2 regions of the Undibacterium sp. 5I2 genome follow, and region 1 is predicted to be linked to the other one. Evidence: predicted binding sites of a transcription regulator. Region 1 holds the regulator's gene; the other holds the start of a gene.

What was found. The regulator FliA, encoded in region 1, starts transcription of late flagellar genes. The targets are predictions, from matches to a motif close to CTAAAGTTTNNNNNNNNNNNGCCGNTA.
Region 2: a site for FliA is predicted at 4,545-4,571, ahead of QN359_RS11430 (flagellin). Genes of this name have one in related genera too.

What each region holds. Positions count from the first base shown of each region.
Region 1 is NZ_JASJVS010000002.1:26,166-41,838, forward strand. It holds gene QN359_RS01040 (3-hydroxyacyl-CoA dehydrogenase NAD-binding domain-containing protein) at 1-1,830, shown strand, start outside; gene QN359_RS01045 (long-chain fatty acid--CoA ligase) at 1,830-3,515, shown strand; gene mgtA (magnesium-translocating P-type ATPase) at 3,760-6,474, shown strand; gene flhB (flagellar biosynthesis protein FlhB) at 6,665-7,816, shown strand; gene flhA (flagellar biosynthesis protein FlhA) at 7,813-9,900, shown strand; gene flhF (flagellar biosynthesis protein FlhF) at 9,897-11,168, shown strand; gene QN359_RS01070 (antiactivator of flagellar biosynthesis FleN protein) at 11,161-12,003, shown strand; gene QN359_RS01075 (RNA polymerase sigma factor FliA) at 12,010-12,741, shown strand; gene QN359_RS01080 (flagellar motor protein) at 12,723-13,463, shown strand; gene motD (flagellar motor protein MotD) at 13,474-14,253, shown strand; gene QN359_RS01090 (flagellar protein FlgN) at 14,293-14,778, opposite strand; gene flgM (flagellar biosynthesis anti-sigma factor FlgM) at 14,779-15,087, opposite strand; gene flgA (flagellar basal body P-ring formation chaperone FlgA) at 15,183-15,673, opposite strand, start outside.
Region 2 is NZ_JASJVS010000028.1:20,861-36,533, forward strand. It holds gene fliS (flagellar export chaperone FliS) at 1-22, opposite strand, end outside; gene fliD (flagellar filament capping protein FliD) at 66-2,087, opposite strand; gene QN359_RS11425 (flagellar protein FlaG) at 2,188-2,574, opposite strand; gene QN359_RS11430 (flagellin) at 2,653-4,452, opposite strand; gene QN359_RS11435 (tetratricopeptide repeat protein) at 4,975-7,176, shown strand; gene rfbF (glucose-1-phosphate cytidylyltransferase) at 7,173-7,943, shown strand; gene rfbG (CDP-glucose 4,6-dehydratase) at 7,928-9,031, shown strand; gene QN359_RS11450 (dTDP-4-dehydrorhamnose 3,5-epimerase family protein) at 9,035-9,598, shown strand; gene QN359_RS11455 (class I SAM-dependent methyltransferase) at 9,595-10,830, shown strand; gene QN359_RS11460 (DegT/DnrJ/EryC1/StrS family aminotransferase) at 10,851-11,975, shown strand; gene QN359_RS11465 (GNAT family protein) at 11,978-12,628, shown strand; gene QN359_RS11470 (hypothetical protein) at 12,625-13,275, shown strand; gene QN359_RS11475 (GGDEF domain-containing protein) at 13,277-14,917, opposite strand; gene QN359_RS11480 (response regulator transcription factor) at 14,942-15,589, opposite strand.

The DNA of each region.
Region 1 (15,673 bases):
GCACTGCTAGCTTGCACCGGTGCCGCGGCCGAGATACTCGATTATTGTACCGGCAGAGCGCTGTTGGCTTTGTGCGCAGAGGCGCTCGGTGCCATGACAGCGGCCAAGCAGGCGACCTTGAGCTACCTGCAGACACGCACGCAGTTCGGTGTGCTGATCGGTAGTTTCCAAGCTTTACAACATCGTATGGTCGATCTGTATATCGAGATTGAACAAGCGCGCTCGGCCGTTATCAATGCGGCCGCCAGTTTTGCTGCCGATGGCTACGCTGATGCACGCGCCTTGTCGGCGGCAAAATTCACCATAGGACGGGTAGCAAAACAGGTGGCCGAAGAATGTATACAACTGCACGGCGGTATGGGCATGAGTTGGGAATTGCCACTGGCGCATTATGCCAAACGCCTGATCATGATCGACCATCAGTTTGGCGATGAAGATCACCATTTGCAGCGCTATATGGCGTTGAGCGCTGCGGCCGACGCGATAAAATTGAAGAGTGAGTCAAGCATGGATTTGTTTACTACCAGTCAAGACAGCGCTGCGGCAGCGGCAGCCCACGCTGCTGACGCGGCACTGCAGGCGACTCAGATTGCCGGCGTGACGGCGGCCACACCGGTGCGTAACATTGCGTTGGTGGCGGTGATCGGTGCCGGCACCATGGGCAGTGGCATTGCGATGAATTTTCTCAATGCCGGTGTCCCGGTATTATTGTTAGAGATGCAGGCCGAGGCTCTGGCGCGCGGTCGTGCCACTATTTTGAACACTTACGATGCCGCGCTGGCTCGCGGTAAACTCAGCACGGCTGAACGCGATGCGCGTATGGTTTTGCTCAGCACCACCTTGCGCTACGAAGACATTGCCGCAGCTGATTTGGTCATTGAAGCGGTGTTTGAAGACATGGCCGTTAAACAGCAGGTGTTTGCCCGACTCGACGCGGTCATGAAGCCTGGTGCAATCCTGGCTTCGAATACCTCGACACTCGATATGAATCAGATCGCCGCCTTCACCGGACGCCCGCAAGATGTGCTTGGCTTGCATTTCTTCAGTCCAGCCCATGTGATGCGCTTGCTGGAAGTGGTGCGCACCGCGCAGACTGCGCCCGAGGTCTTGGCCAGCGTGATGCTGTTGGCGAAAAAAATCAATAAGGTGGCAGTCGTGTCTGGGGTGTGCGACGGCTTCATCGGTAACCGCATGTTGCGCTTTTACCGCGAACAGGCGCTGGCGCTGGTGGAACAGGGCGCGACGCCACAACAAGTCGATCTGGCGCTCGAACGTTGGGGCATGGCGATGGGGCCGTTCCGGATGGCCGATCTGGCCGGTCTCGATATCGGTTGGGCGGTACGCAAACGGCAATATGCAGCCGATCCGAGCATGCGTCGCTCAGTCATTGCCGATCGTTTGTGCGAAGCCGGGCGCTTCGGTCAAAAGAGTGGTGCCGGTTGGTACGCCTACGCGCCGGGTGGGCGCAGCGCCTTGCCGGACGCGGCGGTAACGCAATTGATCGCACAAGTGCGGAGTGAACACGGCATGACAGCGCGTCCTATCAATGATGAGGAAATTGTCGAGCGCTGTATGTTTGCCTTGGTGAATGAGGGGGCGCGGATCGTGGAGGAGGGGATTGCCGCGCGCTGCGCGGATGTCGATTTGGTGTATTTAGCCGGTTACGGTTTTCCGGCGTACCGCGGCGGGCCCTTGTTCTGGGCCGAGCAAATCGGCTGGACTGCGGTGCTGGCCAAGCTGAAGGAATTTGCTGCCTTGGGCGCTGCCGATGCGCGCTTCTGGCAGCCGGCTGCCTTGTTAGTCCGCTTGGCGCAGGCGGGATCGGCGTGATGGTGCCGACACATTTGCGCTTCTGGCCGCCGACACAGTCACACAGTTTGACGGTGCCGCAGACTAGCCTGCCGCATAATCTTGAGGTTGCAGCGGCACGCTATCCGGATAAAACTTTTCTGATTTTTTACGATACCCACATCAGTTATCGCCGCTTCGCGCATGAAGTCGAGTTGTTGGCTGGTTTTTTGAGTGAGCACTGCGGCGTGCGCAAAGGTGAGAGGGTGCTGCTGTACTTACAAAATAGTCCGCAATTCGTGCTTGCCTATTATGCGATTCTGCGTCTCGGTGCGGTGGTGGTACCGATTAATCCCATGAACTTGACCGAGGAATTGCGCCATTATGTCAGCGATACGGCGGCCAGCGTGGCCTTCGTGCCGCAGGATTTATTAGTGCAGATGCAGCCCTTGCTGGCCGAAGGCTTACAACATCTTATCGTGGCAGCCTATGCTGACTATCTCGAGGTCCCGAGTGATCTGACGATTCCTGACTTTGTCCGGGCCGCACGACTGCCCTTGGCTGGCCCCGGCATCACGCTCTGGAGTGCTGCCTTGGCGGCGCACTTGCAGGCCGCGCCGGTCAGCGTCGGGCCGGACGATTTATGCGTCATGCCTTACACGTCCGGCACCACCGGTCAGCCCAAGGGCTGTATGCATACCCATGCCTCGGTGATGTATAACGTGGTCGCCAGCATGCAGTGGTTCGGTGCCCAACAAGACAGTGTGGCGCTGGCAGCGCTGCCGTTTTTTCATGTGACCGGCATGCAGGGCAGTATGAACGGGCCGCTGTATATCGGCGCGACCTTGGTGCTGTTGGCGCGCTGGGACCGCGATACTGCGGCCGAATGCATACGGCGCTACCGGGTCACGGCGGTGCAATTGATTTCCACCATGGTGGTCGATCTGTTGGCCAGTCCTCGGGTTGATGACTATGATTTATCCTCCTTACGTCGTGTCAGCGGTGGCGGTGCGGCGATGCCACAGGCGATTGCGCAGAAATTCCAGGATTTGCTGGCCTTGCCGTATGTCGAGGGTTACGGTATGTCGGAAACCATTGCACCCACCCATATCAACCCGCCGCAGCGTACTAAGCAGCAGTGTCTGGGAATTCCGATTTACGATGTCGATGCACGCTTGCTCGATCCCGATACGCTGCAGCCGGCCTTGCCTGGGGCCGTGGGGGAAATCATCGTGCATGGTCCGCAAGTGATGCGAGGCTATTGGAATAACAGCGCGGCCACGGCGGCGGCCTTCATCGAGCTCGATGGCAAACGGTTTTTGCGCACCGGTGATTTGGCGCGTATCGATGAAGATGGCTATTTTTTCATGGTCGACCGCTTGAAACGCATGATCAATGCCGCCGGCTTCAAGGTTTGGCCAGCCGAAGTCGAGGCCTTGATGTATCGGCATCCGGCCATCCGCGAAGTGTGTGTGGTGGCACGCAGCGACGCGCGGCGTGGTGAAACCGTGGCGGCGGTAGTGGTGCTGCATACCGCCATGCGTGGCTTGCTCAGCGAACAGGATTTAATTGATTGGGCGCATCAGAATATGGCGGCATACAAAAGCCCGCGCAGCATTATCTTTCGCGAGGCATTGCCGAAGTCGGGCAGCGGTAAGCTTGAGTGGCGCCGCTTGCAAAGTGAAATCAGTGCTGCCCTCAGTACTACCGACTGTCAGGCCACATAGTGGGAGGCGGTATCGCCGGCATGGACGTGCTTTTGAAACATGTCAAGTAAAGTGCTGTAGCGCTCGCCTTGTTCACGATCGAGCACGACTTCGTCACGAGCCGGGCAATAGTCACCGGTGACAGCTCAAGCGAGACTGGAGTTGGGGACGGTAAACAATTGGCCTGAGTATTGCAAAAAAATTCACGCAATGGTCACACTCGGCGTTGATAATGGGGTTCGACTAATTTTTTGTTCGGAGCCTCATGCCGCGCCATTTTCTTGAACAAACTTTCGCGCGTTTCGTGCGTAACCATGATCTGGGGCGGCATTTTCGACGCCACGCGGTGCTCGAAACCCTCAGCGGCAGCGCCGTGGACAAGCACTTGGCACCGCTGCAGGAAGAGCAATTGAACGCCGCTGCCCAGATGGCCGTGCCAGCGCTGCTGCAGTCGCTGGGCAGTAGTTCGGCTGGACTGTCTGAAGCCGCGGCCGCGGCCGTGCGCGCTGTCAGCGGTTTGAATGTCATCGATCAGCAAAAAACGCTGCCGTGGTGGTGGCATTTGTGGGCTTGCTATCGCAATCCCTTCAATCTCTTGCTCACGGTATTGGCAACGATTTCTTATCTGACCGATGATTTCAAGGCTTGCAGCGTGATTCTGGCCATGGTGCTGCTGTCGACGGTGATGCGCTATGTGCAGGAAACCCGCTCATCCAAGGCGGCCGATCAGTTGAAGGCGCTCGTCAGTAATACCGCTACCGTGCTGCGACCGGCTGCCAGTGCTGGCGCGGCAGCTCAGCGCTTGGAAGTGGCATTGAAGTTTTTGGTGCCTGGCGATGTCGTGCAATTATCGGCCGGCGATATGATTCCGGCTGATGTGCGGGTGTTGACGGCGAAAGATTTGTTTCTCAGTCAAGCTGCCATGACCGGTGAATCCTTGCCGGTCGAGAAATTTGCCGAGGCCGCCGTCGCGGCGACGCCGCTGGAATCGGCCACACTGTGCTTCATGGGGACGAATGTGGTCAGTGGTGCCGCCACGGCAGTGGTGTTGGCGATCGGCAGTCATACTTATTTCGGCACCTTGGCCGACCGGGTGATGACGTCTGGGCGTGGTCCGACCGCGTTTCAGACCGGCGTCAATCAAGTCAGTTGGGTGTTAATCCGCTTCATGTTGGTGATGACGCCGCTGGTGTTTTTCATTAACGGTTTTACCAAGGGCGACTGGCTCGAAGCATTTTTGTTTGCGCTGTCGATTGCGGTTGGCTTGACGCCCGAGATGTTGCCGGTGATTGTGACGTCGACCCTGGCCAAGGGCGCGGTGATTTTATCGCGCAAAAAGGTGATCGTGAAACGGCTCGATGCGATTCAAAATTTCGGCGCCATGGATATTTTATGTACCGATAAAACCGGCACGTTGACGCAGGATAAAGTGTCGCTGACACGTCATCTCGATGCCTATGGTCAGCCATCACAAGTCGTGTTCGAGTACGCCTATCTGAACAGTTATTATCAGACCGGTTTGAAAAATTTACTCGATGTCGCCGTACTCGAGCACGTCGATGCGCCGCTCGGTGCCCGTTTGGCCGCTGCTTGTCACAAGATCGATGAAGTGCCGTTTGATTTCAGCCGTCGCCGCATGAGTGTCGTCGTCAGCCAGGCGTCCGGTGAGCATCTGTTGGTTTGTAAGGGGGCGGTGGAAGAAATTCTCGGCTGCTGCAGCGCGGTGCAAGATGGTGAGCAGGTCGCAGCCTTGACGCCGGCCGTGCTGGCGCAATTGCAGGCGGTATCGGCTCAATTGAATGCCGAGGGCTTGCGGGTGGTGGCGGTGGCACGGCGTCAGTTTGCCGTAACACAGGCCACGTATGGTGTCGCCGATGAGTCTGACTTGGTGCTGCTCGGCTATCTGGCCTTTCTCGATCCGCCCAAGGAATCGACCGCGCCGGCTTTGAAGGCTTTGCGCGCCAACGGCATCACGGTGAAGATACTGACCGGTGATAATGCGCTGGTGACGGCGAAAATTTGTCGCGAAGTCGGACTGGAAGTCGAGGGTATGCAGTTAGGCAGCGATATCGCCGGTCTCAGCGATGCCGAATTGCTGCCGCTGGCACAGGCGACGACGGTGTTTGCCAAGCTCAGTCCGCTGGATAAGGAGCGCATCGTGCGCGTCTTGCACGAGCATGGGCACGTGGTTGGGTTTATGGGCGACGGTATCAATGATGCGGCGGCCCTGCATGCGGCTGATATCGGTATTTCGGTCGATACCGCGGTCGATATTGCCAAAGAAGCGGCCGATATCATTTTGCTGGAAAAGAGTTTGATGGTACTCGATGAAGGTGTGATCGAGGGGCGCAAGACCTTTGCCAATATGCTTAAATATATCAAGATGACTGCGAGCTCGAATTTTGGGAATGTGTTTTCGGTGCTCATCGCCAGCGCTTTTTTACCGTTTCTACCTATGCTGCCGGTGCAATTGCTGGTGCAAAACCTGTTTTATGATATTTCTCAAGTCGCGATTCCCTTCGATCATGTCGATGCCGAGTTCTTGCGCCAGCCGCAGCGCTGGAATCCGGCCGATCTCGGGCGCTTCATGGTGTTTTTCGGTCCGGTCAGTTCTTTGTTTGATCTGCTGACCTTTGCGCTGTTGTGGTATGTGTTTCATATCAATACGCTCGATCAGCAGGCGCTGTTCCAGTCGGCTTGGTTTGTCGAAGGTTTGCTGTCACAAACGCTGATTGTGCATTTGATACGCACGCGTAAAATTCCTTTCATACAGAGTCGCGCCGCTTGGCCCTTGATCGGCATGACAGCGGCGGTGATGGTTTGTGGTTTGGCTTTGCCATTTTCTGCGCTGGCCGGCTATTTCAAGTTTGTCGCTTTGCCAGCTGGGTATTTGCCCTGGTTGCTGGCGCTGTTGTTCTGTTACATGCTGCTGACCCAAGCCATGAAACACTGGTATGCGCGGCGCTATAGATGGCAATGAGTTGGCAATGAGCCGGCGCGGATGCGCCGATTCTGTTGCTGGCCACGTTTCCGATACGAAACTAATTTGAATAGGCGGGTGTTTACTCGCCTATTCCGCGCTTCCAATTCTCTCTGCCCCGTCAATAATAAGCCTGTGTACTTGCGTGAATAAAGCATTTATTGCTTTTCAGAAATGACAGGAGTCGGCAATGGCCGAAGAAAGCGATCTCGAAAAAACCGAACCGGCCTCCCAGAAGCGCCTTGACCAGGCGCGTGAAGAGGGGGATGTGCCACGTTCGCGCGAGTTGTCGACCTGTACCATTTTACTGGCTGCCGGCGCGGCTTTTTGGAGTCTTGGTGATGGCTTGGTGCGGGAGCTGAGCCGCAGTCTGACGGCTGGCTTGATGTTTGATCGCTCGAGCGCCTACGATTTCAATTTACTCATCGGTCAGCTCGGCATGAATCTGTTTCAGGTGGCACTGGCCTTCGCGCCGGTCGCTGGGGTACTGGTGATTGTGGCGCTGGCTTCGCCGGTGCTGATTGGCGGCTGGTTGTTCAGTGCCAAGGCTTTGGCACCGAATTTCGGTCGTATGAATCCTATCTCCGGTCTCGGGAACATGGTTTCGTCACGGGCTGGGGTGGAATTGGTTAAGGCAGTGATTAAAACTTTGATCGTCGGTAGCGTCGCGTGGATCGTCATCATGGGTCAGAAGCAGGCGATTTTCGGTTTGCCGCTGGAATCTCTGCATGCCGGTATCAGCCACGTCGGCCATATGTTGTTGGTGTGTTTTATGTCGATTGTCGGTGCTTTGGTGCTGATTGCGGCCATCGATGCGCCGTATCAGATGTGGCACTACGCTGACAAGCTGAAAATGACGCGCCAGGAAATGATCGAGGAAGCCAAGGAAGCCAACGGGAATCCGCAGATGAAAGCCAAAATTCGCCAACAACAGCGCGAAATGGCACGGCGTCGAATGATGGCGGAAATTCCGACGGCCGATGTGATCGTCACTAACCCGACCCACTATGCGGTGGCTTTGAAATATACCGAAGGTGGTAACGGTGCACCGAAAGTGGTGGCCAAAGGGGCTGATGAGATCGCGGCGAAAATTCGTGAAATCGGTAAAGAAAATAATATTCCGCTGCTGGCCGCACCGCCGCTGGCGCGTGCTTTGTACAAGCATACCGAACTGGGTCAACAAATCCCCGAAGCCTTGTACGCCGCAGTAGCCGAAGTGCTGGCCTATGTGTATCAGTTGCGGACCTATCGTGAACATGGTGGCGTGCGCCCGCAGTTGCCGGAAAAATTGGATGTGCCGGCTGAGTTGGACCCGAATAATGCATCAGGAGTTAGCGTATGAACAGTCTGAAATTACCTCTGTGGATGGCTGGCTTGAACGGCCGTGCGCTGGCTGCGCCGATGCTGATCATCTTAATGCTGGCGATGATGGTGCTGCCGCTGCCAGCTTTCATTCTCGACGTGTTTTTCAGTTTCAATATCGCCATCGCCATCATCGTGCTGCTGACCAGTTTGTACACGGTCAAGCCGCTTGATTTCATGGTGTTTCCGACGGTCTTGTTGGTGAGTACTATGTTGCGTCTCTCGCTCAACGTCGCCTCGACCCGGGTGGTGCTGACCGAAGGGCATACCGGTCCCGATGCGGCCGGTAAAGTGATTGAAGCGTTCGGCCATTTCCTGATCGGTGGAAATTACACGGTTGGTATCGTGGTGTTTGTGATTTTGACGATTATTAATTTTACTGTTGTGACCAAAGGTGCCGGCCGTATCGCTGAAGTTGGTGCCCGTTTTGCACTCGATGCGATGCCGGGTAAGCAAATGGCCATCGATGCCGATCTCAACGCCGGCCTGATCGCCGAACAAGAAGCACGCCGTCGCCGCACCGAAGTTTCGCAAGAAGCCGAGTTCTACGGTGCCATGGATGGTGCGAGTAAATATGTACGTGGTGATGCCGTCGCCGGCATCATGGTGACGGTGATTAATATCGTCGGTGGCTTGGTGGTGGGGATGGTGCAGCATGATCTCGATTTTGCCGAAGCCTTGAAAAACTATACGCTGTTGGCCATCGGTGATGGCTTGGTGGCGCAGATTCCATCTTTGATCATTTCCACCGCCGCCGGTATCGTCGTCTCGCGCGTGGCCAGTGATCAGGATATCAGCGGTCAATTGATCGGCCAGCTGTTTGCCAAGCCACAGGTGATGTTCATTACCGCCGGCATCGTCGGCGGCATGGGAATTATTCCGGGCATGCCGCATGTGGCTTTCATTATGTTGGCGGCGGTGTTGGGTGGTTCCGGCTATTTGGTGCAGAAAAAAGCCACCGCGGCGGCACAGGAACCGGTCAAGAGCGATGCGCCGGCGCCGGTGGCGCAGGAAATGGAAGAGGCTACTTGGCAAGATATTCTGCCGGTCGATACGCTGGGCTTGGAAGTCGGTTATCGCCTCATTCCGCTGGTGGATAAATCGCAGGGCGGCGAGTTGCTGCGTCGGATTAAAGGCATACGCAAGAAGTTCGCCCAAGAAGTCGGTTTCTTGTCGCCACCGGTACATATACGCGACAATCTTGAATTAAAACCTTCGGCTTATAAGATCGCCTTGAAAGGCGTCGAAGTCGGTTCCGGCGAAGCGATGAACGGGCAGTTTTTGGCGATTAACCCGGGGATGGTGTCGGGTCCTTTGCCTGGTCCGGAAACCACCGACCCAGCGTTCGGTTTGCCAGCCGTGTGGATCGACTCCAGCATGCGTGAACAAGCCCAATCGATGGGTTATACCGTGGTCGATGCCGGTACCGTGATTGCCACGCACTTGAATCACTTGATCACGACTCATGCGGCGGAATTACTTGGTCGTCAAGAGGTACAGCAATTACTCGATCATTTGGCCAAAGAAATGCCGAAGATGGTGGAAGATTTGGTGCCGAAATTATTGTCTTTATCGGTATTGCAAAAAGTTTTGCAAAATTTATTGCTCGAGGGCGTACATATCCGCGACATGCGCACGATTATCGAAACCCTGTCTGAACAAGCCGTGCAAACTCAGGATGCCGCTGAATTGACGGCGCAAGTGCGGATTGCACTCGGTCGTGCGATTGTTCAGCAGATTTTCCCGGCGACTAATGAGTTGACCGTGATGACGCTGGACGCTCGTTTGGAACGCTTGCTCATGCAAGCACTCAATGCCGGCGGCAATGATGGTGCAGCGCTTGAGCCAGGCTTGGCCGATACCTTAACCAGTCAGACCGAAATCGCGGCCAAGCATCAAGAGCAACTGGGCATGACGCCGGTGTTGTTGGTGCCGGCACCTTTGCGCGCCTTGTTATCAAAATTTTTACGCCGGACTTTACCGCAATTGAAAGTCTTGTCGCACGCCGAATTACCGGAAACAAAAACCATTAGAGTTACCAGCCTTGTTGGAGGGCAATCATGAACGTCAAAAAATTTACAGCCAATACGTCGCGTGAAGCATTGCGTCTGTTGCGCGAGGCCTTAGGTGCCGATGCGGTGATTTTATCGAACCGCAATGTTGACGGTCAGGTCGAAATTCTCGCCATTGATGACAGCGCTATTCATGCTTTGACACCGCAGACTGCCAGCACCGTAGCGGCCGCCAAAAGCCCCACGCCCAACGCCATTCCTGATACGCCGCGCATCACGCCGCCGTATGCTGCGCCAGTGCGTGCCGCGATCCGCATGCCTGAACCAGTGCTGGCGGCCGCGCCCAAGTCTTCCGAAATGAGCGACATGATGAGTGAAATTCGCTCGATGCGCAGCATGCTCGAGGCGCAGTTGGCGGAGCTGTCTTGGAGTCAAACCCAGCAACGCCAACCGCATAAGTCTGAAGTACTGAAGGAAATGCTGGCGACCGGCTTGAGTGCCAGTTTGTCGCGTTTTTTGGTCGCCAAGTTGCCCGATGATCAGACTGCCGCAGCGGGAATAGAGTGGGTTAAAGCGATCTTGGCGCGTAATTTGTCGGCCATCGACAATGAAAATGAAATTTTGGAAAAAGGCGGCGTGTACGCCTTGGTCGGCCCGACTGGTGTAGGCAAAACCACCACCACGGCAAAACTGGCAGCGCGTTGCGTGATGCGCCACGGCCCTTCGCAATTGGCGCTCATCACCACCGACGGCTATCGTATCGGTGGCTATGAGCAGTTGCGTATCTATGGAAAAATCTTGGGCGTGATGGTGCATGCGGTGAAAGATGAAAGCGATTTGCGCATCGCCTTGTCTGAGCTCAAGAATAAACATACGGTACTCATCGATACGGTCGGCGTCAGTCAGCGCGATAAAATGGTGACTGATCAGGTGGCGATGCTCTCGGGTGCCAATACCGAAGTCAAGCGCTTGCTCTGTTTGAATGCGACTTCGACCGGTGAAACGCTCAGTGAAGTGGTACGGGCGTATCAGGGCAGTGGTTTGGCTGGCTGTATTTTGACTAAGCTCGATGAGGCGGCCACCATCGGTGGGGTACTGGATATCGCGATTCGTCAGAAACTGACTTTGTATTATGTGGCCAGCGGTCAGCGCGTTCCGGAAGATTTACATGTCGCCAACAAGCAGTACTTGGTCGACCGCGCCTTTAAACTCAAACGCGAAACGGCGGCCTTCCGCTATCTCGATGAAGAATTGCCTTTGCTCATAGCCGGTGCGGCACGCGCCGGTCAAAGCTTGGTGCGGGAGGTGTCTCTTGGCTAATTTCGATCAAGCAGAAGGTTTGCGTCGTTTACTCGCCGGTCCGAAACCGCGCGTACTGAGTTTTTTGTCGGTGCTTGAGGAAGAGGATAAGAGCGCTATGATGGTCAATCTCGGCGTTTCTTTGGCACGTCAGGGAAGTGAGATCTTGATGGTTGATGCGCGTTCGTCAGGAAACAGTATCGGTGCATGGTTAAATGCCAAAAATGACATGAGCTTATTGGATGTCGCGAAACAACAGCGTACAATGCACGAGGCAGTTAAAATCGCCGCGGCCGGCTTGTCAGTGGCGATGTTGTCGCGCCATTCCTGGCAGTTGTCGAGTTTGCCGGAGCCACAGGCGCGTCGTTTGGCCAGTGTGTTCGATATGGCAGTGCAGCGCTATGACTTGGTGGTGGTCGATGCCGATATCGATAGCGACGATGCGTTTCCGCTCGCTTCACTCGATGACAGTGAAGTGATCTTGCAAGTGTCGGCCGATCCGGCGGCGATCAAGGCGGCATATGGCTTGATCAAGCGGATCAGCAGTCGTCTCGGTCGTCGCTCTTTCAGTATCTTGGTATCCGGGGTATCGGAACGCGAAGCGAATTTAATTTTTACGAATATGGCGCAGGCGGCCAGTCGTTATTTGGCTGTGCCCTTGCGTTTTGTCGGTTATGTACCGGACGATGAAGATGTCAGGAAGGCGGCGCATCAGGGACAATCGGTGATCGATGCCTTCCCTAAAGCGCATGCCTCATTGGCGTTTTCGCGACTGGCCCGTGGTTTTGCCGCGACGGCACGTTCTACTTTGTGTTTGCACGGCTTACCTGAGTTGGGTGTCGGTCTCGGAATTTAATTTACTATGTACACCGCTAGCGGAAAAGCAGATAAAAATTTTCTCCTCAGGGAGCATGCGCCACTGGTTAAGCGTCTCGCTTACCAGTTGAAGGCGCGCCTGCCTCCGAGTGTCGAGGTCGATGACCTGATACAAGCTGGCATGATTGGTTTGCTCGATGCGGTCAATCGCTATGAAGATACCCATGGCGCACAGTTTGAAACCTATGCCGTTCAGCGCATTCGTGGTGCCATGCTCGATGAATTACGGAACACCGATTGGTTGCCGCGCGGCGTAAGACAGAATATGCGCAAGATAGAAACGGCAATGAACGTTTTGCAGCAGAAAATGGGTCGTCCGCCGACCGAAACGGAGGTCGCCAAGTCGCTCAAAATGACACTCGGTGAATACCAAGACTTGCTCGGTGACAGCGGTGGCCATCAATTGGTGTATTACGAAGATTTTCATGATGCCGACACCAAAGAGCATTTTCTCGATCACTACAGTTCAGACAGCGCTGGCGATCCCTTGCAGGATTTGCTCAATGATGATTTTCGTGATGCCGTCATCGGTGCCATTGACAGTTTGCCGGAGCGCGAGAAGTTGTTGATGGGCTTGTACTATGAGCAAGAATTGAATCTCAAAGAAATCGGTGTCGTGATGGGTGTCTCCGAATCACGGGTATCGCAATTGCATAGTCAGGCCGTGGCGCGGATGCGTGCGTTTTTAAGGGAGAAGGCGTGGACTGGGCTAGCTTAGCAGGATTGATCCTGGTAGTGGTCGGCATCGGTGCCGGCCAATTGATGGAAGGCGGGCGCTTGTCTTCGCTGGTGCAGCCGGCCGCTTTCGTGATCGTCGTGCTCGGTACCTTGGGGGCGGTGCTGTTGCAAAGCCGCTTGGCGACATTCCGCCAGGGCGTGCGCATGTTCCGCTGGGTGCTCTCTGAGCCGCCCGACAATAGCCGTAAAAACGTCCAAGATGCTTTGATCTGGAGCGTGGTGGCGCGTCGCGAAGGCTTTCTCAGTCTCGAGCGCTACATGACGGCATCGAGCGACCCCTTCATCAGCAAAGGTTTGCGCTTGGTTATCGATGGCGTCGATCCGGTGCGCCTCAAAGATATACTTGAGGTGGATATTTCACTGTATGAAATGGAACAACGCCAAGCCGCCAAGATCTGGGAGTCGGCCGGTGGTTATTCGCCCACCATAGGCATACTCGGGGCGGTGCTGGGTTTGATACATGTGATGGAAAACCTGAGCGATCCTTCGCGCCTGGGTGGCGGTATCGCTGTTGCCTTTGTGGCGACGATTTACGGCGTTGGATTGGCAAATTTATTATTTCTGCCTGTCAGTAATAAACTCAAAGAAATTATCGCCAAAGAAATTACCCGCCGCGAAATGCTGTGTGATATTTTTTACAGCATTGCACTCGGCGATAGCCCGCGTGTGGTCGAAGAGCGTGTCGCTTACTACCGACGCTAGGTAAATCGATATGGCGCGCAGAAAATTTCACGAAGAGCCGGAAAACCATGAGCGTTGGCTGGTGTCATATGCCGATTTCATTACCTTGCTGTTTGCTTTTTTTGTTGTCATGTATGCCATTTCTTCTGTCAATGAAGGAAAATACCGGGTCTTGTCGAATTCATTGACTGGTGCGTTCAGCAATAAGCCGCCGACCGTCGGCACCTTGCCGACAACGGCGGTCGATCCGCTGCTCAAACTCGATCCATTGCCTTTGATTAAGCAACGTGCCAATGAGGGTTTGCGCAAGGAACGAGAAAAAATGACCAGTGTGGCGCGCGACATCATGGCCGCGCTCGAACCCTTGGTACGTGAGGGTAAGGTCAGGGTCACGCAAACCAGTCGTGGTGTGACCATAGAAATCAATGCCAGCTTATTATTCCCTACCGGTGAGGCGCGCCTGAGTCCCGATTCGGTTGCGGCCTTAAGCGCTATTGCCAGTGTATTGAAAATCGATACCCACGCGATTCAAGTCGAAGGTCATACCGATAACTTACCGATACGTAATTCCATTTTCCCCTCTAATTGGGAGCTCTCGGCCGTGCGTGCCAGTACTGTGGCGCGCTTGCTGACCGAAAATGGCGTCGATGAAATGCGTGTGAGTGCCGTCGGGCAGGGTGCCAAACTACCTTTAGGCAGTAATGAGACGGTCGAGGGGCGTGCGCGCAATCGGCGCGTCAGTGTCACGGTGTTGGCGGTCTTGCCTGATCCGGTGGTGGATGTGCCGCTTGAGGCTGCTGCGGCCAGGTAGCACGCTGTCGTGCTCTGTCCGGCAGCCCGTGAATACTGCTTAACTGGCGACCATGCCTTTGCCGCTTGGTGCTTTGATGGTGGATTGGCCATTCGGGCCGTATAAGGAGCCGGCGCTGCCGCCTTGTTGAAAGACCCCGAGTGCAGCCTGGTTTTGCGACAGGCGGCGGCTGATCAATAAGCCATTGCTGCGGTTCTTTTCTTTGGCTTCGGTCGAAACCAACAGTAAGTCTTCCCACAACTGAATCGTGCTGGCCTCGGCATGGGCTGCCAAATACGCGCGCATACCTGCCAAATCATTGCTGTAAGCGGCGGCGCTGAGTAGCGCGACACGCTTTTTTTCCCATATTGAAATGCTGCTGAGTAATTCCGCCTTGTTTGCGCTGCTGCGCTTGAGCGCTTCAATATCGCCGCCCACGAGGGCAGCTTGTTCGCCGCTCAGTAAGGTGGAGAGCGCGCTCATCATGGCATATTCGTCTTGCAAACACTGCAAAATTGCAGCGTCATTCGTACTAGGACTGGTCATTTAACGTTTTCTGGCGTTGAGTAAATCTTTCACGGATTCCAGTAAGCCGTCGGCAACTTTTTCAGAGTTGACCTGAAAACGACCTTCTGAAATGGCTAATTTTATCTCCTCCACTTTCTTGCTTGCAAATACAGCGCTGCTCGCTTGAGTGCTTTGCATTGCTTGCAACTGGGTGGAAAGCGGAGAAATCTGTACGTTGATCGATGGCGTCGGAGCAGTAGCTACTCGTTCCGGCGCTTTATCGGTACGGACAGGCGGCGGACTGACTGGCAGTGTCGTCGTCTTATTCAGTGTGTCATCAATTTTCACAGCGATACCCTTTGGGATAGGAATTATCTACATCTACAATTCGGTTATCGGCTGGGTAATTTCAAACTTTAATATTAAGGGCAAAAAATTTTCATTCAATTGCTGATTTCTATGATTCCACCTGCTTTGGCGATGCCGCTCAGGGTCAGACCGGAGCTGGTACGGGCCCGCGCCATCTCGCCTTCGGCCGCATTACTCAGAGCTTGGCCATCGGTAGTGACTTGAAAACCAGCTCCATTGCTGACTACCCGTACCGATTGCCCTTGTTGCACTACCGGTGGGTTTTTCAAGGCATCGGGGCGCAGCACGCTGCCTGAGCTTAACGAGAACTGGATCGCCTTGCCGATTGCTTGCTCGGGATTGCTGACCACGCCGCTGGCAAAGTTCGACACTTCACCCCGAATTTTACTCAGGTCATCGGCGGTCAATACTTGGCCGCGCGTAAGTGTTCTGGATGCAACATAGTAGTCGGCCGTGATCTGTACATTCGCGCGCAAGTAGAGCGTCCATGCGACCGGGCCAGCGCAGCGTATGCCGACCGTGGTCTTGCCCCAGGCTTTGCTGCCCGCTGGCAAAAATGCGCTGA
Region 2 (15,673 bases), on a different contig from region 1:
TTAATTTAGCTGAGCCAAACATAGTGGGTCCTTTGCTGGGTGATAAAGTTCATGACTATTTGTGTCTATTTGCTGGTCGTGCCGTTCAACACGCCGATTTGCTGTGTCAAAAAGCTCGTGGTCGCCTGCGCACTCGATATGATCGTGTCAAGTGCGCTGTACTGCGCCATCAGACGTGCCTGCGTCAATGCCAAGCGCGCATTGAGATTGGTCGTTTGTGTGGTCAGTTGCGTGAGTGAGCTGTTAATGCCCTTGGTGGCGCTGGCGATGGTGCCGGTCGAGCTCAAGATGCTGCTGGTAAGGTTATTGAGTTGATACGCGTAACCCTGAGAAAAATTCACCGAACCACGGCTGCCAGTTGATCCGCCATTGATCAGCAGTTGCAAGCCTTCCGAAGCCGAACCGCCCGATCCGGTCAGAATTTGCCCCTTGCCGGTGGCGGATACGCCGTTAAAAGAGCCGGCGACATTTTTGCCGTTGGTGCCGCCGGAAACCGTGCCGCTGAAGGCCGAAATCAAGGTGCCGCTGCTATTGGCCAAGTTGATACTCGAGGTGCTGCCAAAGCTGGCCGATTGCAAATTAAGAAAGCCATTGGTGTCGATCGAGGCCACGACCGATAAGCCACCGCTGGAAAAACCGGAGCTGCCATTAATCGAAGATTGCAGCATTGTCGCGAACTGGGTGGCGTTGTAACTGCCGGCCGGTAAGCTGACGTTGGCCGTCACACCATCGAGCGTTACGCCGATCGTGGTACCGGCAGCAATCGTGGTCGAGGCGCTGTTGAGATTGGTGTTGCCAACCATCAGCCCCTGAGTGGCAATCTGCGTGATATTAACCGCATAATTGCCAGCCTGGGTGGCCGAGCTCGAGCCGACCAGAGTGCTCAGGCTATCGTTCGACTTACCCATGGAGGCGAATAAACCACCGATATCGCCGAAATTACTATTGAGTGCCGTCGTCAGCTTGGTCGAGTCGGCTGCCAGCGTGCCATCTTTTTGAAACGTGATACCAATCTGCGCCAAGCTGGTAAAGCCGCCGCCGGTACCATTGACCGCCGTACCCAGAGTGGTACGCAACTGGTTTTGTATGGTGCGGGTAGTCGGGTCACCCAGCAGCGCGCCGCCGGTCTTGGTGGTGGCATTGTAGGAGGTGAGTTGGCCGATGACCGTAGTGAGGTTGTTATACGCGGTGATCATCGCGGTAATCCCCGATTGCACCGCGGTTTTATTGGCCGCCACAGTAATGGTGGTGCTGCCGACTTTTGCGACATTGAAACTCATCCCTTGCACCGAACTGCTCACGCTGTTGGTCGCGCTGGTGATGGCGATGCCATTGATGGTCAGCTTGGCACTCTGGGCCGAGGTGATTTCGGTGAAATTCTGGGTGCTGCCCGGATCATAATTGAATAAGGCTTGCACGGCCGCGTCGCCAGTACTGGAAGCGCTGATCTTCATGCTCGAGTTGGCACCCGTGGTCGAAGAGGCCAGTACCAAGTGATACGGTGTGGCACTGCCATCACCGACGATCGAGGCGGACACGCCCAAGGCGGCCGTATTGATGGCGTCGCGTATGCCTTGCAAAGAATTATTCGTGCTATCTATGGTAATCGTGCCGGTGGCATTGCTGGCATCTTGAGTAAACGTCGAGCCGGTATATACGCCGCCGGTTGCCGTGCCGCCGGTAATCGCCCCAAATTGAAAGCTGATGGTGGTGCTGGTGCCGCTGCCTATCGCATTCGACGAGGACACCTGACCGGCACTGGAAATCGATTGTGCTTGCGCTAGCTGTGTGACGGCCAGGCTGTAGCTGCCGGCTGAGGCAACGCTGGTAGTGGTGGCCGAGGCAACGCTGGAGTCGCCCGAAGTAGCCGTCAGGTTTTTAAACGTGGAGGAATTAGCCAGGGCCGTGAGCGAACTCTGAAACGAGCTGACCGCACTGCTGAGCGTACCGTAAGCGGTCAAGTCGGCATTGTAGCTGGTCTGTTTTTTTTGTATCGTCGTCAGCGGTGCGCTTTCGAGCTGCATGAGCTTGCTGACGATGCCAGTGACGTCGAGGCCAGAACCGATGCCGGTGGATTGTATTGCCACAATAATTCTCCTTTGTTAAGCGATACTGTATCAAACCACTGCACGATTCAATTGCTTCGTCAGAGGGGTATTTGCCCTCTATATTAGCGCCTGGGCGCAATTACGCCTGTTGCTTGATCAGTAAACCCTGTAATTTATCCAAAGATTTGGAAATTTCAAGCGCTTCTTGACTCGGCATTTGCCGCAGCACTTGATTAGTTTTTTCATCGACCACTTTGACAATCACGCGCTTGCTGTCGGCATCGATGGAAAAACGCACCTCTTGATTATGACTTTGCAATGCTTGATTGATTTCTTTGACGGCTTGCTTGAGCTGGGCCGGGTCGGTTTTTTTCTCGGCGGCAGGCGCGACGGTGTTACTTGCGCTGGCGCTGGTGTTGGCTGTAGTGAAAGTCGCCGCCGCTGGGGGCGCGGTTTCTTTATCGATATTTTTACTGCTGATCAATTGTCCCGAGGGAAGGCTGCTGCCAGTCGCGAGTATGTCCATGATCATTTCCTTCAAATTAGATTCCCCCGTTCAAAACTTGAACGGGGGAATAGGCTACGTCAAGACGTTAATCAAGAATTAACGCAGCAGAGCAAGAACACCACTTGGTGCCGAGTTAGCTTGCGCCAAGATTGCCGTACCAGCTTGTTGCAATACTTGGGCACGTGTCATGTTGGCAGTTTCCGATGCAAAGTCAGCATCTTGAATACGGCTACGGGAAGAAGCCAAATTCTCTTGCGAAGTTTGCAGGCTGGTAACAGCCGAAGTGAAACGATTTTGGTAAGCACCGAGCGAAGCGCGCGAGGTATTCACCGATTGAATCGCTGCATCGATTGTTGCCAAAGCGGACGTTGCACCGGCTGCCGTGGTCAGGTCGAGTGAAGAGACCCCGGCACCGGCTGTCGTGGTTTGTGTTGCTTTACCCGTTGCGATACCGGCGGCTGTGGCACCGGTACCGGCACCTGCGCTGGTCGTACCGGCGGTCAAGCCTGAGGCCGTTGCGGCAGCGCCAGTAATGACGGTTGTGAATGCAGCACCGGTGGTCGATTTCAAAGTGACCAGGCCGGCTGAGTCGGCGCTGGCAGTTACACCAGATTTGCTCGCTACGGCATTGACTGCGTCGGCAATGTTTTGACCAGCGACTTGCGAGGTCGAAGCAGAGGAAACTGCACCGATATCGACGCCATTGATTTTGATACCACCGGAGCTGACGCCACCACCACTACCGGCAACGGCTGCTGTACCAGTTACGGCTGCACCGGAACCGTTATCAATGACGATACCAGCGGCAGCAGTCGAAGACAAATTGACTTGACCAGTTGTGGTTGAGGTGTAGGCAGCAGCAGCAGAAGCGCCATCGGTAGTCAAACCAGTATTGGTGTCGAGTGCGCCGGCAGTCGCTGCGCGTTCAACTGTGATATTGCGACCATCGGACGCGGCCAAGGAAACGGCACCCGTGGTCGTGTCGAAAGTTGCTGTAACACCAGTTTGCGAAGTTTTTGCATTGATCGCTGCGCTGACTTGCGAACCGCGTGAAACGACGCTGGAGCCGGAAGAAATTGCACCGATATCGACGCCATTGATCTTGATGTCGCCAGCGGCGATCGCTGTTTTTGTGGTCGCTGCGGTACCGCTGATGGTGGTCGCTTGTGCCGTAGCCACGACACCAGTTGTACCGGTCGAAGCATTGATGGCCGCTGCTTTGGCGATCGCACTGGCGGCAGCATCTTTATATGATACGCCGTCGGCCGAGCTGGCACCGATATTGGCACCATTGATGACCAGATCACCGGCACCGATTGCATTGTTGGTGGAGCTGCTGCCGGACACGGTAGACGAGTAACCGGAAGTCGAACCGACGCCGAGCGAGCTCGATTTGGCGCTGGAAATCGCACCGATGGTGATTTGATCATTGGCAGAGCCATTGGCACCGACTTGGAACGATTGGTTGGAGAAGCTGCCGTCAAGCAAGTTCACGCCATTGAAGTTCGATGTGCTGGCAACGCGGTTGATCTCAGAGATCAACTGATGCGATTCATTATTGAGAGCGGCGCGATCGGAAGCACTGTTGGTACCATTGGATGCTTGCACGGCCAAGTCACGAATACGTTGCAAGTTAGTAGAGATTTGCGACAAATCGCCCTCAGCGGTTTGCGCTAAAGAGATACCGTCGTTCGCATTACGGGCCGCTTGATTCTGGCCATTCAGTTGCGAAGTCATACGTTGTGAGATCGCCAAACCAGCAGCGTCATCTTTGGCGCTGTTGATACGCAAGCCGGAAGACAGGCGTTGCATGGCTGTGGCTAACGATGATTGCGATTTAGTCAGATTATTCTGCGCAGTCATCGAAGCGATGTTGGTATTGATATATGAGGCCATGGTGATTCTCCTTACCTAAGTTATGCCGATTGGCTAGTCCGTCTGAACTTTGGTCTTATTTCCTGTTGCTTCACGACCGCCGTTGAAATTGGTAACGGACGGGTTCGTCAAATGTTTAACTTATTGCTGTAAATAAATAATTTATTTTTGACTCAAGTTTTAATAAAGCTTCCGCTCAACGGCAGGTTTTTTAAATTCTTTAGGGCTAATTTTCTTTTAATTGCAGTAATAGATAGGCTTTTTTCGAAGAAAATGATTGTCTTTAATTTAATAAATTAGTCTCTGGCAAGCCAGTGAAGATCGGCGGGTAGTGTTAAAAGGAAACATTTCCTCAGAAATTACTGGGAATCGCCACGCAATAGTGCTTGCTAGACATTCTTTAAGCTAAGCTGAGCACGTTTCCACCCTCTGATCGGCGGATGAAACTGGCGTTTGCCCGATAAACTGCGAGTGTGAGTGAAGCAAGGTATAAGAGCAAAAAGAGCAAAATCAAGAAACACGTACTTTTTCCTTGAGGAAATGATGAAAGCAGGAAAATTGAAGCTGGCCAGCATCGGCGAAGCGAAAAAATTATTCAAGGCCAATGCCTTGCCTGAGGCTGAATTGGCCTGTCGGCAACTGATCGGGAAATTCCCGCTGCATGCCGAAGCCAATTACTTATTGGCGAAAATCGCCTTGAAGCGGCAGGATTGTAGTTTGGCCTTTACCTATTTGCGCAGCGCCATGTCGAGTGTACAGATACGCAGCCAAGATGCGCGCGAATTTTATGATTTTCTTGATGTCTGCTTGAGCACTCTTCAATTCGAGCTCATGGAGCAGGGCAGTCTGTGGTTGAGCGCACAGTGCCCCAAAGATGCCTATGCCTGGGATTACCTGGCGATCTCTTTTATACAGCAGGAGAAATTCCAGGTCGCCTTGGCCGCTGCCGAGAAATCCTTGGTGTTGCTGCCAACTAATGCCCGGATGTGCAACAACGCCGGTGCCGCCTTAAATGGTCTGCACAAGTTTGCCGCCGCCATTCCCTACCTTGAACGTGCTGTGTTGTATGAACCCTCATTGGCGAATGCGCATAATAATCTGGGCAATGCGCTCAATGGGGTAGAGCGTAAACAAGAGGCGATATACAGTTACCTGCGCGCGATCGCGATCGATTCGAACAGTTATTATATTCACAGCAATTTGGCAGGGGTGTATGTTGATCTGCAGCGCTTCGAAGAAGCAACTACCCATCATCTGCGCTCGATAGAGCTTAATCCGGCTTACATCAAGCCTTATGCGGCCCTGATTAATACCTTTGCTCGCGTCGGTCAGGTCGGTGCCGCCTTGGATTTGGCGCAAGTGGCGTTTACCCATAGCAAAGACGATGCGGAATTATGGTCTGCCTACGGCAATACATTGCAAAAAGCGCATCAATTGGATGCGGCGATTGAAGCGTATATGCAGGCTTTGAAGCTGGAAAAAGATCCGCAATCGGATTTTGCGCGCAAAGTATTCAGCTCACTATTGTTTACCTTGAATTGTCATGCCGATCTATCTGCTGAAGTGATATACAGCGCCTATCAAGATTTTGAAATACGCTTCGGGGTACCGTTCCGCTCCGCATGGACGGTATTGAATAATGAGAAAAACCCAGGCAAGCGCTTGAAAGTCGGCTATCTGTCTCAGGCATTTTGTAATCAAGTTTGCCGTTACTTCCTTTTACCTTTGCTCGAACAGCATGACAGCGCCGTAGTGGAAGTGTTTGCCTATTCCGACCCGCCTTACGAAGATCATGTTACCGAACGCTACCAGGCCAGTGTCGATCATTGGCGCGACACCCGTGGCATGAGCGATGAAGCCATCGTTGAGCTGATTAAGAGCGATGGCATCGATATCTTGATCGATATTTCCGGCCATTCCACCGATAACCGGCTCGGTGTTTTTGCGCGCAAGCCGGCACCCGTCTCCTTACATTGGCTCGATTTCGGCTATACCACCGGTCTGACTGCCGTCGATTACTATTTAACCGACAGCCAAGGCGTCACCGATGATTGTGACCATCTGTTTTCAGAAAAATTATGGCGACTCGATGGCCCCGCGTTCGCCTATCGACCGGATTTTCAAGAAGAATTCGCGACCGATTCGCCATTTTTACAAGACGGCATCATTACCTTCGGCAGTCTGTCGCGTGCTAATCGCATCAACCATAAGCTCATTGCCGTGTGGGCGGCGATCCTTGATGCCATGCCGAATTCGCGCTTGGTGATCAACAGCGGTGACTTCAAAGATAAGCCGAATCAAGATGCCATGGCCCAGCGCTTTGTCGATCTCGGTATTGCGCGCGATCGTCTTGAGGTCGGTTATGACAGTCCGTCGCGGATACCTCTGAGTAAGATCGACATCAGTTTGGATTGCTTTCCACATAATTCCGGCACCACCTTGATCGAATCGCTGTATATGGGGGTGCCTTTCGTGAGTTTGGCGAATCGGCCTACCGTCGGTCGTATCGGTTCGAGTGTGCTGGCTGCAGCCGGTCATCGCGAATGGATCGCCGAAACCGAAATGGAGTATGCCGAAAAGGTCTTGACCTTGGCGCACGACACCGAAGCCTTGATACATTTGAGGAAAAATTTGCGCCGTGAAATACAAGGCTCGCCACTGATGGATGAAGTTGGCTTTGCCCGTTCGGTCGAAAAAGCCTATCGCCAAATGTGGCAAATCTATTGCCAAAAGGATAATGCATGAAAGCCGTGATACTGGCCGGCGGTCTCGGTACCCGGATTTCCGAAGAAACCTCGCTGCGCCCGAAGCCGATGATAGAAATCGGCGGTTATCCTATTCTTTGGCATATCATGAAATCGTATTCTGCCCATGGAGTCAATGAATTCGTGATTTGCTGCGGTTACAAGGGTTACGTGATCAAGGAGTATTTTGCCAATTACTTCCTGCACATGTCCGATGTCACTTTTGATATGCAGAATAACCGCATGGAAGTACATGAACGGCATGCCGAACCGTGGAAGGTGACGCTGGTCGATACCGGCGACGACACCATGACGGGCGGCCGTTTGAAGCGCGTGGCGCGGTATATAGAAAATGAAGAAGCGTTTTGCTTTACCTATGGCGATGGGGTGTCGAACGTCGATATCGCTGCCTCGATTGCCTTTCATAAACAGCATGGAAAAGCCGCCACGGTCACGGCCGTTTTGCCGCCTGGGCGATATGGTGCGCTCGAACGTGATGCTGACAGGGTGGCAGGATTTACTGAAAAGCCGCGCGGTGATGGTGGTTGGATCAATGGCGGTTATTTTGTGTTGTCACCCTCGGTACTCGATTTGATCGATGATGATAGCCAGAGTTGGGAATTGGAACCGCTCAATCGCTTAGCCACCCAACAGCAGTTAATGGCTTACGAACACAGTGGCTATTGGCAACCGATGGATACCTTGCGGGAAAAAAATCTACTCGAAGAATTGTGGGCTTCCGGGAAAGCGCCATGGAAAATTTGGTAACTTTACCGTCGCCTCAGCCTGATCCGGCGTACTGGCGTGGTCGGCGTGTCTTGTTGACAGGTCATACCGGTTTCAAAGGCGCATGGTTGGCGTTCTGGTTACACAGTATGGGTGCCGAGGTGCTCGGTATCGCCTTAGCGCCCGCCACAAAGCCGAATTTATTTCAGGCCTTAGGGCTGGCTGAGCAGATGCACAGCCGTGTGATCGATATCCGCGACGCCGCAGCGCTGAAACCAGCGGTGCAAGCGTTCGCGCCGCAAACCGTGTTCCACCTCGCGGCGCAAGCCTTGGTGCGCGCCGCCTATGCTGATCCGATTGCGACTTACCACACCAATGTGATGGGGACGGCGCACCTGCTCGAAGCCTTGCGCACGCTCAGTTCGCTCGAGGCCGTGCTGTGTATCACCACGGATAAAGTCTATAAAAATCTCGAATCGCCACAGCCTTACGCGGAAAATGCAGAACTTGGCGGCCATGATCCTTACAGTGCCAGCAAGGCCGCGTCAGAATTGCTGATCGCCAGCTATCGTGCGGCATTTTTTGATGCCATGGGCGTGCCGCTGGCAGTCGCCCGTGCGGGGAATGTCATCGGCGGCGGCGATTGGTCGGCTGATCGCTTATTACCCGATGCAATCCGCGCCTGGCAGCAAGGTGATTGTTTGCAGATTCGTCGCCCTGATGCCGTGCGCCCATGGCAGCATGTGCTCGAACCGCTGTCGGCGTATTTATGTTTGGCCGAACGCTTACCGCATCAAGCATCCTACGCCACAGCCTGGAATATCGGCCCGGACGGGGCGGCCAGCGTGCGTCAGGTGATACAACTGGCGCAGCACGCCTATGGCAGTGGCCGCACCGAGTTTGCCGAGGCGTTGAGTGGCCCGCATGAAGCCGGCTACTTGGCACTCGACGCGGGCAAGGCGCGCCGTGAATTAGGCATTATTCCGCGCTGGAGCTTGGAACAAGCGGTGACCCGCAGCATGCATTGGTATCGCGATTTCGCGGCTGGCCAAACGGCCGAGGATTTGTGTGCGGCTGATCTGGCCGCTTATCTGGCACCTGCCACCAATGCGCCAACAGGAAAGGCCTGAGCCATGACAGCGAGGTTTGAACTGATAGAAACACCTTTGCAAGGCTTGCATCTGATACAAAGAAGCGTGCTCGGCGATGTGCGCGGCAGCTTGCAACGCTTGTTTTGCCAAGACGAATTGGCGCTGTTCGGCTGGTCGGCACCGCTGGCCCAAGTCAATCATACTTTTACGCGTGAGTGCGGCAGCGTGCGCGGTCTGCATTTGCAATTGCCGCCACACGGCGAAGCAAAATTGATTACCTGTTTGCGTGGCGCAGTGTGGGATGTGGCGGTCGATTTACGCGCTGGCTCAGCGACATTTTTGCACTGGCATGCCGTGCATTTGGTGGCGGAACAAGCTTGTTCTTACTTGATACCGGCCGGTTTTGCGCATGGCTTTCAAACCCTCACGGATGAGGTGGAAATGCTGTACTGCCATAGCCATCAGTATGTTGCTGAGAGCGAATTCGGCCTGCACGCGTTCGACCCGGCGCTGGCGATCACTTGGCCTTTGCCGGTGACGCAACACTCTGAGCGCGACCGTCATAGTGCTTTTATTGATACGACTTTTTCAGGAATTCAATTATGAAATGCCGCCATTGCGCCGCGCCACTCGAACAGGTTTTTCTCGACCTCGGCAGCGCGCCGCCATCGAACGCTTATCTGCGTGAGAGTGATTTGCCGCGCGCGGAAACCTGGTTGCCCTTGAAAATCATGATTTGCACCTCGTGTTGGTTGGCGCAAACAGAAGATTTCACCGGTAGAGAAAATCTGTTCGATGCCGATTATGCCTATTTCAGTTCTTGCTCCTCGGGCTGGCTGGCCCATGCGCAGCGTTTTGTCAGCGACATGATCAGTCAACTCGGTCTCGATGGCGGCAGCATGGTGGCGGAAATCGCCGCCAATGATGGCTACCTGTTGCAATATGTAAAAGCGGCCGGCATTCCTTGTTATGGGGTTGAACCCACGCACAGCACGGCGAGTGCCGCCAGCGCCAAGGGCTTGACTATTTACGAGCAATTTTTTGGCTCGGCATTGGCGCAGGAATTGCTGGAGCAGGGGCGGGCAGTCGATTTACTGGTGGCCAACAATGTCTTGGCCCATGTGCCGGATATCAATGACTTTGTTGCAGCATTTGCACAGTTATTAAAGCCGCACGGCGTGCTCAGCGTGGAATTCCCGCATTTATTGAATATGGTGCAGCAAAACCAGTTTGATACGGCGTATCACGAACATTATTCCTATCTGTCGTTTCATGCGGTGCAGCGAATTTTTGCCGCACAGGGCTTGCAAGTCTTCGATGTGCAGGAATGGCCTACCCATGGCGGCAGCTTGCGCGTGTTGGCGCAGCGCTGCGATAGTGGAACGCGCGCGATCACGGCTGGGGTTGGGCAGATGCTGGCGCGCGAAGTGGCCGCAGGCATGTTGGACGTGGCATTTTATCGCCATGCCCAAGCGGCGGCAGAAACAGCCAAATTTGCCTTGCTCGAATTTTTACTCGATTGCCGCCGCAAGGGTTTGAAGATTGCCGCGTATGGAGCTGCAGCCAAAGGCAATACACTGCTCAATTTCGCCGGAGTGAAAGCCGATTTACTGCCGTATGTGGTTGATATCAATCCGCACAAGCAGGGGAAATACTTACCTGGCAGCAGAATACCGATAGTTGGCGTCGAGCATATGCAACGCCATCGTCCTGATGTCATTATGATTTTGCCGTGGAATTTACACCTCGAGATCATGCGTGAATTAGAAACTGTTTTACAAGTTCCGGCACAATTCTTTATCGCCATACCGGCAATACATCAACTTAAGCTCAGCTAATCTCTGTGAAGGATGGAAAAATGATACCAGTCTTTAAACCGCTCATCGAGCAAGAAGAAATCGATGCCAGCAGAAAATCTCTCGAAATGGGTTGGCTGGGCATGGGCAGCTATGTGGCCGAATTTGAGCAGCAAGTGCAAAAAATTATACAGACTGAGGATCGCTATGTTGCCGCAGTCAGTACCGGTACGGCGGCTTTGCATATTGCTTTGCTGATTGCCGGCGTGGAAAAAGGCGACGAAGTCATCGTTGCTTCATTTAATTGTTCGGCTGATTTTCAGGCAGTAGGCTGGGTGCAGGCTGAGCTAGTTTTTTGCGATTGTGATGACAACACGCTGGAACTTGATTTAGTCAAGGCGGAACAGTTAATTACGCCTAAGACCAAGGTCATTATCGTCATGGATTACGATTGCATTATTTCGAATCATGATGCGATTGCTGCCTTCGCCGAAAAACATCAGTTACGCGTCATTCATGATGCCGCCCATTCCTTCGGCTCCTCGTATAAAGGCAAGCCGGTAGGCAGTTTTTCTGATATCTGTGTGTTCAGTCATGATCCGGTGAAAACCATCACTTGTCTCGATGGCGGAACCATTATCGTCAGAACCAAAGAAGAACTGGCGTATGTCCACGAATTGCGGCTGTTAGGCATGCAGCAGCCTTCCTCGGTCATGTATCAAAACCAAAGAGCCTGGACTTTTGATGTGGAACGGGTCGGTTTCCGTTATCACATGCTCAATATGCATGCTGCCATAGGACTGGCACAATTGAGTAAATTGGATGTGATCACGCAATCTCGTCGCGATGCTTCGCGCCACTACAATCAGCTATTGGCCGATTTGCCGCTGGTTCGCGTACCGAAAACTGATTTTGCCGAGGTCAATCCTTTTCTGTATTACATCCGGGTACCGCAACAACAACGCGATGATTTACGTGCGTTTCTTAAAGAAAACGGCGTCGACACCGGTATCCATTGGCAGCCAGGCCATCTGTTTTCGCTCTGGAAGAATTGCAAAGCCGGTGACTTGTCGGTAACGGATGCAGTCGGTGCGGAAATTTTATCCTTGCCCTTGCATTCCAAAATGGCGATGGCGACGGTAGAGGAAGTGGCTCGTCAAATTCATCGCTTTTTTGAAAGGGCTTAAGCATGTCCGGTACCCTTGCAAATGGAAAGACTCTATTACAAGCGCTGAAGCGCGCCGCCGGTTCCGGCCGAGTCGGACTGGCCATTCCTGTGGGCCGGCCGGTGAGCGGCTATTTAAGGGTGATTCCGACGGCAGCGGGCCAGCTCGACCCCATCGACCTGCAATTGCTCAGCGAGTGGCGCAACAAATACGTCACCTCATTTTTGACGGAATTTCACGCGCACCCGGAACGCACGGCCGATTGGTTGACTGAGTATGTGCATGACAATGATAGCAAAATCCTGTTCATGCTGGAAGATTTGCATGGTACAAGGCTGGGTCATGTCGGTATCGCTTTCATCGATTGGGCCAGCGGCTATGGCGAAGCCGATGCCATCGTCAGCGGCGGCGACTCGCCACCGGGCTTGATGAAGCTGGCGCTGCAAACCAGCTTGGCATGGGTGCGCGATCAATTGGGCATACAGACGATCGCTGTGCGCGTGCGCTCAGATAACAGCGCACTGGATTTTTATCGCAAAGTGGGGTTTCAAGAAACTAAACGTATTTGTTTGCGCAAAGAGTTCGTTGCTGATGGCATAGCCTGGCATGAAGACCCGAGCCTGAGTGAGGTCGAACCAAGCTTGGTCTATATGATTTATGAGGCGAGCGCATGAAGGTATTGAGCTTGGGTAGGGCTGGCTTATTGCAGTATGTGCTGCGTCAATTGCATGCATTCTTTCCAGATGAACAGGAAAACTTGCCGGCACTGTTAGAGGCCGACCTCGATCAAGCCTTGGAACGCCTGCATAGTTGTATTAATGCGGTGCGCTTGTGGCCGGAAAATCAATTCGACTATCTGCATTCAACCCAGTATGCGATGTTTCTGTATTTCCTCTCCAATACCATCTGGCGTAATCGTGCAGAGAAAATTGTCTGCACCAAGCTGTTTTATCTGAATAAAGCCTTGAACGGCATCGATTGTTTTTATGAAGTCGAACTGCCGTCCATCTTTTTCATCGGGCATACCGTCGGCATCGTGCTGGCTAAAGCCAGCTACGCCGATTACCTGGTGCTGTATCAAAATTCCACGGTTGGTAAAAACCATGGGGTGGCACCGGTACTGGGCCGGGGTGTGGTGATGTATCCGAATACCGCCATCATCGGTCGTTGCGATGTGAAACCCGGCAGCGTGATCGCCCAAGGTGTGAGCGTGATTAATCACGACACACCCGGCAATTGCCTGGTATTTCAAGCGGCGGATGGCGGCTTGACGTGCAAGCCCAACGAACGCGATATCTTGGCCGATATTTTCCGGCGCTGAATCAGCTCGCCTGCATCACCCGATTTTTACCGGCACTTTTGGCCGCATACATGGCTTTGTCCGCTCGTTTGATCAGCGCTTCCTGGGTTTCGCCGGCTGCGCGCAAGGCTACTCCGGCAGAAAAAGTGATGAACAAGCGCTGTGCATCGGTGCTGAAGAAATGCGTCGTCAATTCGCGCTGTACCCGTGTCATTGCCAGCGCGGCTTCGTCGATTTCGGTTTCCGGCATGATGATGACAAACTCTTCGCCACCATAGCGCGCGATCACATCGATCGAGCGCAGCGTTTGTTTGACGATGCGGACCAAATGTACCAGAGCCTCATCGCCGGCCGCATGGCCGTGTTGGTCATTGAGCTTTTTGAAGTTATCGAGATCGAGCATGGCCACGCACAGCGGCGTGCCGCGCCGATCGGCGCGATCGGCTTCGCGCTCATAAATATCATCCATACCGCGCCGGTTCAGGCTGCCGGTCAGTTGATCTTCGCGTACCAGTTCACTCATGTGCGCGAGCTTGCTCTCCAAATTCTTGATCTTCTCTTCCGCATCCGTGACTTCTTTTTGCGCTGCCACGATGATGTCGCGTGAACGGATCGTTTCACTGCGTACCGTCCGGGTCTCATTGAGAATATTGCTGATGATGCCAGCGACTTGGCCAGCATTGGTGGCGCTGCCGATTTCGACTGCGTAGTCATCCATCTTATGTTGATAGACATCGGTGCTCACGACCATCGCATCGAGACGGTCGATAAACGCCGTCATCATGTTCTTGACCGACGTTTTGGAGGCAGCGATACTGGTCTTCAGAGTCGCTTGCTTATAAATCACTTCTTTCAGGCTGCGCGTGGCGTCCTGTAGCGCGCGATGGTCGATCGGTCCGGCGATCAGATGCCGCACCACGTCGATTTGACCACGCAGCCAGTTGTCATTGTCGAGCAAATCATGAATATTGGTGAGCAAGAGATCGAACAGGCGTAGCAGTAATTCTTGTTGTTCTGCGCTGTCGCCGCTTTGCAGTTCAATTTGAAAGCATAAATGCTTCAAGCGGACTGCGACTTGGTTGAGTGCGCCTTCAGTCTCGGCCTGCTTCACTTCCACGCCCAGCGCTTCCGCTTCGCTGGCCAAGCTGGGGGTGGGTTTGAGCAGTGAGAACAGTGCCAGCGTCAGGGTACGATAGAGTAAATCTTGCAGCAACTTGCGGCAGGGGTCGACCGCTTCATCGACCAAGGAAATCGTGTTCAGTGGTGGCGTCGCGCTACTGGCAAGTGCTGTACTACTGAGAGCGAACGCAGCAGCAGGGGGCGCGCTGATGCGTTCGCTCAGCTGTCGCAGACCCTTGCTGTAATCATCCCAGTTACCGGTTTTGGCGGCGCGGCTGAAGCGATGGCCATAGGTTTCGAGTTCGCTGCCCGAGTTTTGCAAGCTGGCGGCGAAACTGGTCAGCAGATTTTCTGCTGCCGATGGCGCGGCCGCGGCAGCTGGAATGGTAGCGGCGACTTCGAGCGGCAGACCGGCGATGTCATGATAGAGCTTACTGTAGGCGTCCGGGGTCGGTGCGATACGTTGTATGGCCAACTGGCGAAAGGTTTCGCGGGCGATGTCGGTGGGGCTTTTGAATTGCGAATTATTTGTTGTATTGGACATGGGTGTCAGTTCGCAAAAAAAGGATTAATCCACCAATTGATTCTTGATTGCATAGTGCGTAATTTCTGCATTGTGCCGTAATTTCATCTTCAGTAATATCCTGGAACGGTATTCACTGATGGTTTTTACCGACAAAGATAATTCTTTGGCAATGTCGCTGACCGAGCGACCGGAGGCAATCATGGTCAAGGTTTGGAATTCGCGGTCCGACAAGGTTTTGTGCAAGGCATCTTCATGTTCTTGGTTGAGGTTGTTGGCCAAGTCTTGCGCCAGTTGCGCGCTGATGTATTTCAGGCCGCCGGCGACCTGGCGGATCGCTGTCAGGATGTCGCCGGTGCTGCTTTGCTTGTTGATATAGCCGGATGCGCCGGCCTTGAGGGCGCGTATCGCGTATTGGTCTTCGCGATATACCGAAAACATCAGAATATTAGCCGTCGGTTTCTCAGTCTTGATCTGTTTAAGTACTTCCAAACCGTTTTTATCGCCCAGAGCGATGTCGAGCAGCATGACTTGATAATCGAGCTGGCGCGACAAACGAATTGCTTCCAAGCCGCCGCTGGCTTCGCCGGCCAAGCCGATGTCACCGCTGGTGGCGATGATGCTCTTGATGCCTTCCCGGACGATGGCATAATCGTCGACAACGAATAATTTGATCGGCGTGTAATCAGCCATGCACAATTCCATTTCTGTATGAGTCTGCCGGGTGCAAACGCCAAGCGCTGCGGATCGCTGACTATCCTAGGGAAGCGCGGATTA